DNA from 2 places in the Nocardioides sp. NPDC087217 genome. Region 1 is predicted to be linked to the other one. Evidence: riboswitches for the same ligand, from Rfam matches in the RefSeq annotation. Region 1 holds a riboswitch; the other holds the start of a gene.
What was found. A riboswitch is a leader RNA that binds a small molecule or an ion and turns the genes downstream of it on or off. The one in region 1 is predicted to bind glycine.
Positions count from the first base shown of each region.

Region 1 (4,412 bases):
CTCGGGCTGGGCCATGAGCGGATCGCGATGATCGAGGCGATAGACCCCGACCAGCCGCGCCAGCCCTCTGGGCGTAGTCGCGCCTACCACGTCGCTCTGAACGACTCAGGGATCAAGCCCGATCCGGCGCTCGTGGTCACCACCGCCTGGGGTGGCGAGCAGGGCGCTGCGGCGATGGCCCAGCTGCTCTCGGTCCCCGAGCTCCCGACCGCCGTCTACGCTCACTCGGATGAAGTCGCGTTCGGTGCCATGCGCACCATCCGGGATGCCGGCCTGCGGATTCCCGAGGACATCTCCATCATCGGCATCGACGACCATCCACACGCCAGCCTCCTGCACCTGACCACCATCAAGCAGGACGCTCGCCTCCAGGGCGTCCTCGCTGCCCAGATGCTCCTCGGCATCCTGCGCCACGAGGAGGACACTGCGGTGTCCGTCACGGTCGACACACAGCTGGTGATCCGTCGGACCACCGCAGCGCCGCGGCCGGCATGACCGCCGAGCCATGTGTCGGTGTGGCGAAGAACGCACTCGACAGGGGTGCGATGCGGGCCACACCTCCGCTGTCGAAGCCCCGGATCTGGCTAGGCTGATGTCTTCGGTAAAAGGATGACAGGAGCGGCTGGGTAATGGATCAAGACGTGCTTCGGCACGCACCGCTTTTCAGCGAGCTGGACGACGAGTCGATGACGGCGATGCTCGCGATGATGGGTCAGACACGCCTCCGGCGCGGTGAGGTGTTGTTCCACGAGGGCGACGCCGCCGACCGGCTCTACGCGGTCGTGGACGGCAAGGTGAAGCTGAGCCGTGCCGCGGCCAACGGGCAGGACAGCCTGCTCGCGATTCTGGGGCCGGGCCAGGTGTTCGGCGAGCTGTCGCTCTTCGACCCCGGTCGGCGCTCCTCCACGGTCACGGCCGTCACCGACCAGGTCGAGCTCGCCTCGCTGTCGCACGACGACCTGCTGCGCCTGCTCGACGGGCGCCCGAGCGTGACCCGTGGGCTGCTCGCCCTGCTGTCGGGCCGCCTGCGCCGGGCCAACGACGTGATCGGCGACCTGGTCTTCGCGGACGCGCCCCGCCGGGTGGCGAAGGCTCTGCTCGACCTCGCCGAGAGGTTCGGCGAGACCACCGACGAAGGTGTGCACGTACGCCATGACCTGACCCAGGAGGAGCTCGCGCAGCTCGTGGGCGCGGCTCGGGAGACGGTCAACAAGGCGCTCGCCGACTTCGCGGCCAAGGGCTGGGTCAGGCTGGAGTCGCGCTCGGTGGTCATCACCGACATGGAACGGATCGTGCGCCGCGCGGGTTGATTCCGCTGGTCAGAGGCTGACCCGCACCAGCTGGCGTAGCCGGCGAAGGCCCTCGGTGCTCGGTCGTTCGGCCGGGGCGAGGGCGTCGGCGAGGCGCTGCCGGACCGGGTCGGTCTCGAGCTCCAGGCCGATGGCGACGAGCTCGCTCGCCGTGTTGGGTGTCCGCGTCGCGGCGACGTGGGCGCTGCGTCCGACCAGGTTCACGTGGTAGCTGCGCGGCCCCTGGCCGGTCGCGACGGCGACGGTCCCCTTGACCCGGTACGCCGTCGCCGGCGGCTCCTCGAGCAGGTCGACCAGTCGACCCGGCTCGATGGTGCCCGGCGTCGTCACTGTGACCGCCCGGGCATGCTGATGGGCCTCGTGCGAAGCGGCCACCTCGCGCAGCAGCGCGGCGATCGGCAGCTCGTCGGGCGGGTCCTCGGGCACGGCGGCGTCGTAGACGAGCCGCGGGTCGATGCGGCCACCCACGGCGTACGCGATGTGGACCTCGGGGTTGTGCTCCCGAACGCGCCGCTCGATGCGCGCCAGGACCTCGTCCCGCTCGGCAGCCGGAACCAGGTCGGTCTTGTTGATCACGACCAGCGAGGCGGCCGCGAACCGGACCGGCGCCGGGCCACGCCCGTCGTCGAGGGTGTCGAAGTAAGCCGAGGCGTCGACGACCTCGATGAGCCCACCGCGGCGTACGCGTTCGACACCGCTGAACCGGACCAGCTTGGCCAGCGTGCCGGGCTCGGCGATCCCGCTGGCCTCGACGATGACGACGTCGAGCGCGAGCCGCGGGTGGGTCAGCTTCTCCAGCGCGTCGTCGAGGCCGCCGGCGTCGGGCAGGCAGCACAGGCAGCCGCCGGCGATCGAGGCCGGCTCGTCGATCTGGCCGGTGACGAGTCCGGCGTCGACGTTGATGTCGCCGAAGTCGTTGACGACCACGCCCACCCGGGCCCCGGGCTGGCGCAGCAGATGGTTGAGCAGCGTGGTCTTGCCCGACCCGAGATGACCGGTGAGGATGACCACGGGAACCCGGGTGCTGGCGGCGGTCGGTGGCATCGGGCCATCGTAGGTCGTCATCTTGACGGCTGAGATGGCCACACCTAGGTTTGCCGCACAACTTCACATCCGCCACTTGAATCGCAGCGGGAGAGTCCTTGCCCATCCGGGGTGAGGCGCCGAAGGAGCAAACCTCCCCAGAATCTCTCAGGCCCCATGACCGCTGTGGTGAGGCGACCTCTGGAAAGACAGGATCCGATGGATCCTGCACCCACGGTGCAAATCGCCCCCATCGGGCGGTGAAGCTCTCAGGTAGCGATGACAGAGCGGGGAGGTCACCCGTCCACGGGTGCCGCTGTCGGCACCCACCACCAGGGAGCCTCCCGCACACATGACCTCACCCGTCCCTACCCCTCTGCACGCGATCCACCAGGCGCTCGGCGCCTCGTTCACCGACTTCGCCGGCTGGAGCATGCCCGTCCGCTACGGCTCGGAGACCGCCGAGCACAACGCCGTACGCACCACCGCGGGCCTCTTCGACCTGTCGCACATGGGTGAGATCGAGGTGACCGGCCCCGAGGCCGGACGCGCCCTCGACCACGCCCTGGTCGGCAGGCCCTCGGCGATCGGCATCGGCCGCGCCCGCTACTCGATGATCTGCGCCGAGGACGGCGGCATCATCGACGACCTGGTCGTCTACCGGCTCGAGCAGGAGCGCTACCTGGTCGTCGCCAACGCGAGCAACGTCGGTGTTGTCGCTCCGGCTCTGGTCGAGCGGGCCGAGGGGTACGACGCCGTGGTCCGCGACGCCTCGGCGGAGTGGGCGCTGATCGCGGTCCAGGGCCCCGCCTCGGCGGCGATCCTGGCCGCTGTGACGGACCTGGACGTCTCGTCCCTGAAGTACTACGCCATCGACGCCGGCACGGTCGCCGGGGTCGAGGTCCTGCTCGCTCGCACCGGCTACACCGGCGAGGACGGTTTCGAGATCTACTGCGCGCCGTCGTCGGCCGCTGCCGTCTGGGAGGCGCTCACCGAGGCAGGTGCGCCGCACGGCCTGCAGCCCGCCGGACTCGCCTGCCGCGACACCCTCCGGCTCGAGGCCGGCATGCCGCTCTACGGTCACGAGCTGAACCGCGAGACGACGCCCTTCGAGGCCGGGCTCGGCCGAGTGGTCTCCTTCGACAAGCCCGACGGCTTCGTCGGCGACGCCGCCCTGGCCGTACGCCGCGACGAAGGCCCACGCAGCGTGCTCGTCGGCCTCTTGGCTGCCGGTCGCCGCTCGCCGCGGGCGGGCTACGCGATCGTGGACCCGGCCACCGGCGACGAGATCGGCGTCGTGACCAGCGGCTCACCCTCGCCGACCCTCGGACGTCCCATCGCGATGGCGTACGTCCGGCCTGACCGCGCCGCCGCCGGCACCAAGGTCCACGTCGACGTGCGCGGCAGCCGTGAGGACGCCGAGATCGTCGACCTTCCCTTCTACTCCAAGAAATGAGCCGAGAGATGAGCGCAGCCATGAGCAACCCGACCCACCTGTCCTACACCGCCGAGCACGAGTGGATCGAGACCCGCGGCGACGTCGCGCGCGTCGGCGTCACCGCCTTCGCCACCGAGGCGCTGGGCGACATCGTCTTCGTCGAGCTTCCCGAGGTCGGCACCAAGATCACCGGGGGAGAGAGCTGCGGCGAGCTGGAGTCGACCAAGTCGGTCAGCGACCTCTTCGCGCCCGCCGACGGCGAGATCCTCGAGATCAACGCGGCCGTCGTCGCCGACCCCGCGCTGATCAACAGCGACCCGTTCGGCGCCGGCTGGCTCTTCGAGATGCGTGTCTCCGGCGCTCCCGACCTGCTCGATGCTGCGGCCTACGACGCTCTGATCGAGGAGTGAACTGTCGTGACCGCTGCTGCTGAAGCGGAGCCCGAAGCGATGGGTGTTGTCAGCGGCGTCGCGACCCCCGTCGTGGCGATGACCTTGAGCACCTTCGACCTGTACTCGATCGGGATCGGGCCTTCCTCGTCCCACACCGTCGGACCGATGCGGGCCGCGAAGATCTTCGTCGACGGCCTCGTCACGGACGGTCTCGTGGACGCGGTCACGCGGGTGAAGGCCGAGCTGTTC
Region 1 covers NZ_JBIUZB010000007.1:63,760-68,171, forward strand. Annotated here, with positions in the region: gene ACIO3S_RS25115 (LacI family DNA-binding transcriptional regulator) at 1-495, shown strand, start outside; gene ACIO3S_RS25120 (Crp/Fnr family transcriptional regulator) at 630-1,310, shown strand; gene ACIO3S_RS25125 (CobW family GTP-binding protein) at 1,320-2,354, opposite strand; glycine riboswitch at 2,432-2,527, shown strand; gene gcvT (glycine cleavage system aminomethyltransferase GcvT) at 2,686-3,789, shown strand; gene gcvH (glycine cleavage system protein GcvH) at 3,810-4,181, shown strand; gene ACIO3S_RS25140 (L-serine ammonia-lyase) at 4,260-4,412, shown strand, end outside.

Region 2 (4,412 bases), on a different contig from region 1:
GCTGGGCTGCAATGGGTCGTGGACGCGTACACGCTGATGTTCGCTGCCCTGATGCTCTCGGCGGGCGCGGTGACCGACCGGGTCGGACCGGTCCGGGCCTATGCGCTGGGGGTGGTGCTGTTCACCGTCGCCTCCGTGGCCTGCGCGGCCGCTCCGGTGATGCCGGCGCTCATCGCGGCCCGGGTGCTCCAGGGTGCTGCCGCCGCGCTGGTCATGCCGGCGTCGCTGGCGCTGGTCCGGGTGGCGTACGACGACGCGCGGGCCCGAGGGCAGGCGATCGCCGTGTGGACGATCGGCGGATCGGCGGCGATGGCGCTGGGGCCGGTGGCCGGAGGCCTGCTGAGCGAGTACGCAGGCTGGCGCTGGGTGTTCCTGGTCAACGTCCCGGTCGGGATCCTCATCGTCGCCCTGCTGGCCGGTCTGCGGATCCGGGCGGTACGGCGCAAGGCACCGCTCGACCTCCCTGGCCAGGCGCTCGCCGTGCTCGCGCTGTCGGCGCTGACGTACGCCGTCATCGAGGCCGGTCACACCGGCTGGCACGCGCCCGCCCTGCTCGCGGCAGCGGTAGCCGTCGCGGCGGCCGTCGCCTTCGTCGTGGTGGAGCGCCGCTCGGCGGCGCCGGTGCTGCCGCTCGGGCTGGTGGCTCAGGGGAGGGTCGCGGTCGCGCTGGTCTCCGGGTTCGGCATCAACTTCGGGTTCTACGGTGGGATCTTCCTGCTCGGCCTCTACTACCAGCAGGTGCGGGGCTGGAGCGGTGCCGAGGCGGGGCTGATGTTCGTCATCCCGGCGGCCATGACCACGTGCGCCAACGTCGTGGCGCCGCGCCTGGCGTACGTCGTGGGCCGCCGCGCGCTCATCGTCGGGGGCCAGCTGATCCTCGCGGTCGGAATGCTCGCCCTGCTCCCGCTCACGACGACGACGCCGGTCTGGCTGGTCCTGGTGCTGCTCGTCCCGCTCGCCACCGGCGGCGCACTGGCGATCACCCTCGTCACCGCCGACCTGATCGACGCCGTCGAGCCCGCCCGCGTGGGTGTCGCGACCGGCGCGCTGAGCACGTTTCGGCAGACGGGCGGCGCGATCGCGGTCGCCGTCTTCGGCGGTCTGGGGGCAGGTGCGTCCGGGATCCTCACGCTCCCGGGGATGCAGGTATCTCTCCTCGTCGGGGCCGGCGTCCTGGTGCTGACCGCCCTCGTGGCGACCGCCAGGCGTCGAAAGCCTCAGGCTCTACTTGAGGGTTAGCCCCGACGACACGCCGGAGGGGGTTCTTTGACCAGGGCCCTTGCGGCGCTTACCTTGTAGTTGTCTCTGTTGTAACTCCAACGATGTGGTCCCCCCGCCGCAGCCGTTCATTCCCCGAGTGGAGTTACGCACAACGGAGTAGACGATGGAGGACATCGTGTTCGACCACGAGCAGAAGCCCGGGCACGGCGCCGACGACGCGCAACGCGCGGCGGAGCAGGCTGACGAGCAGGGCCTTCTCTTCACCGACGATGTCTCGCCCCTGCCGAGCGACACCGGTTACCGCGGGCCGACGGCCTGCAACGCTGCGGGGATCAGCTACCGCCAGCTCGACTACTGGGCGCGCACCGGTCTCGTCGAGCCGAGCGTGCGCGGGGCCACCGGCTCCGGCACCCAGCGGCTCTACTCCTTCCGCGACATCCTGATCCTCAAGGTCATCAAGCGGCTCCTCGACGCCGGCATCTCACTGCAGCAGATCCGCGCTGCCGTGCAGCACCTGCGTGAGCGGGGCACCGACGACCTGACCCGCGTCACCCTGATGAGCGACGGCGCCTCGGTCTACGAGTGCACCAGCAACGACGAGGTCATCGACCTGCTCCAGGGCGGGCAGGGCGTCTTCGGCATCGCCATCGGTGGCGTCTGGCGCGAGATCGAGGGCACGCTCTCCGAGCTCCCCAGCGAGCGTACGACCGACGACGGCGAGCAGGTCGCCTCGATGTCCGACGAGCTCTCCGCCCGCCGCGCGGCGCGCAACGCCGGATAGTAAACGTCACGTAACACTAGACCCCGAGGTCCCCGCAGAGGCGGGGCCTCGGGGTCGAGTCGTTTATGCTGGAGGTGCTGACCATCCCGCACGGGAGAGCTCCTCTCGAAGGGGCGCCGAAGGGGCAATTCCTCCCCGGAAACTCTCAGGCATCCACGACTGTGCGGACCAGGCAACTCTGAAGCGGCGCAGGTGCGGTGACAGAGGGGGAGGGCGTACGAGTTGTCTTAGATGCCCTCAGGAGCCACTGTGTCCGACACGCCCACTCTGTCCGAGCTCGACGCCGCCTCTCCGTTCGTGGCGCGCCACGTCGGACTCTCGGCCGCCGACGAGGCGACCATGCTCGCGCGGCTCGGGTACGACTCGGTAGCAGCGATGATGGACGCCGCCGTCCCGGCCGGGATCCGCTCGGTCGAGTCGCTGGACCTGCCGGCCGCGCTGAGCGAGGCGCAGGTCGCGTCGCTGGCGCGGGAGATCGCAGCCTCCAACAAGCCCGGCGAGGCGATGATCGGGCTCGGCTACCACGCCACCGTGACGCCGCCGGTGATCCGTCGCAACGTGCTCGAGGACCCGAGCTGGTACACCGCCTACACGCCCTACCAGCCCGAGATCTCCCAGGGCCGCCTCGAGGCGCTCATCAACTTCCAGACCATGGTCGGTGATCTGACCGGCCTCCCGGTGGCCAACTCCTCGCTCCTGGACGAGGGCACCGCGGCCGCCGAGGCGCTGGCGCTGGTCCACCGGGCCAACCGCAAGGGCTCCGGTCCGTTCGTCATCGACGCCGACGCCCTGCCGCAGTCGATCGAGGTCGTGAAGGTGCGTGCCGAGGCGATGGGCCTCGAGGTCGTCGTGGCCGACCTCTCGCAGGGTCTGCCCGAGGGTGACGTGATCGGCGTGCTGGTGCAGTACCCAGGCGCCTCCGGTCGCGTCCCGGACCTCAAGCCGGTCATCGACGCCGCCCATGAGCGGGGTGCGCTGGCCGTCGTCGCCGCCGACCTGCTCGCGCTCACCGTCCTGGAGGCGCCCGGCACCATCGGCGCCGACGTCGTCGTCGGCTCGACGCAGCGCTTCGGCATCCCGCTCTTCTACGGCGGCCCGCACGCCGGCTACATGGCCGTCCACGAGGGGATCGAGCGGCACCTGCCCGGTCGTCTCGTCGGCGTCTCCATCGATGCCGAGGGGCGGCCCGCGTACCGCCTCGCTCTGCAGACCCGCGAGCAGCACATCCGCCGTGAGAAGGCGACGTCCAACATCTGCACCGCGCAGGTGCTGCTGGCCGTCGGCGCTTCGATGTACGCCGTCTACCACGGCCCCGACGGGCTGCGGACGATCGCGACCCGGACCCACCGCTACGCCGCCGTCCTGGCCGCCGCGCTCAAGTCGGCCGGGCTCCCGCTGGTCTCGGAGACGTTCTTCGACACGCTGGGTGTCACCGTCCCCGGGCGGGCGGCAGACGTCGTCACCGCGGCGCGCCGTTTCGGCGTACATCTTCGTCTCGTGGACGCCGACACCGTCGGCATCTCGACCTCGGAGGCGACCACTCGCTCGACCCTGTCGGCCGTGCTCAACGCCTTCGGTGTCTCGGGTGCGGATCTGGACGAGATCGACCGCACCACGGCCAGCGCGCTGCCTGACGGCCTGCTGCGCACCACCGACTACCTCACCCACGAGGTCTTCAACGCGCACCACAGCGAGACCCAGATGCTGCGCTACCTGCACAAGCTGGCGGCGCGCGACTACGCGCTGGACAAGGGCATGATCCCGCTCGGCTCGTGCACCATGAAGCTCAACGCGACCACCGAGATGGAGCCGATCTCGCTGCCCGGCTTCGCCGACCTGCACCCGTTCGTACCCGCCGAGGACGCCGCCGGCTACACGCGTCTGGTCGGTGAGCTGGAGGGCTGGCTGGCAGAGGTCACCGGCTACGACGAGGTCTCCATCCAGCCGAACGCCGGCTCGCAGGGCGAGTTCGCCGGACTGATGGCGATCCGCGGCTACCTGGACGCGCAGGGCCAGGGTCACCGCAAGATCTGCCTGATGCCGTCCTCCGCGCACGGCACCAACGCCGCCTCGGCCGTGATGGCCGGGATGAAGGTCGAGGTCGTGAAGTCGTCCGAGGACGGCACCGTCGACCTCGACGACCTGCGGGCGAAGCTGGACGCCCACGGCGAGAACGTCGCCGCGATCATGGTGACCTACCCCTCGACCCATGGGGTCTACGAGGAGGGCATCACCGAGGTCTGCTCGCTGGTGCACGAGGCCGGTGGACAGGTCTACATCGACGGCGCCAACTTCAACGCGCTCCTCGGCTACGCCAAGCCCGGTGAGTTCGGCGGCGACGTCTCCCACCTCAACCTGCACAAGACCTTCTGCATCCCGCACGGCGGTGGCGGCCCCGGCGTCGGTCCGG
Region 2 covers NZ_JBIUZB010000002.1:672,766-677,177, forward strand. Annotated here, with positions in the region: gene ACIO3S_RS10550 (MFS transporter) at 1-1,239, shown strand, start outside; gene ACIO3S_RS10555 (MerR family transcriptional regulator) at 1,385-2,002, shown strand; glycine riboswitch at 2,084-2,174, shown strand; gene gcvP (aminomethyl-transferring glycine dehydrogenase) at 2,234-4,412, shown strand, end outside.
Region 2: linked by a shared signal. The riboswitch ahead of gcvP (aminomethyl-transferring glycine dehydrogenase) and the one ahead of gcvT (glycine cleavage system aminomethyltransferase GcvT) in region 1 are both predicted to bind glycine.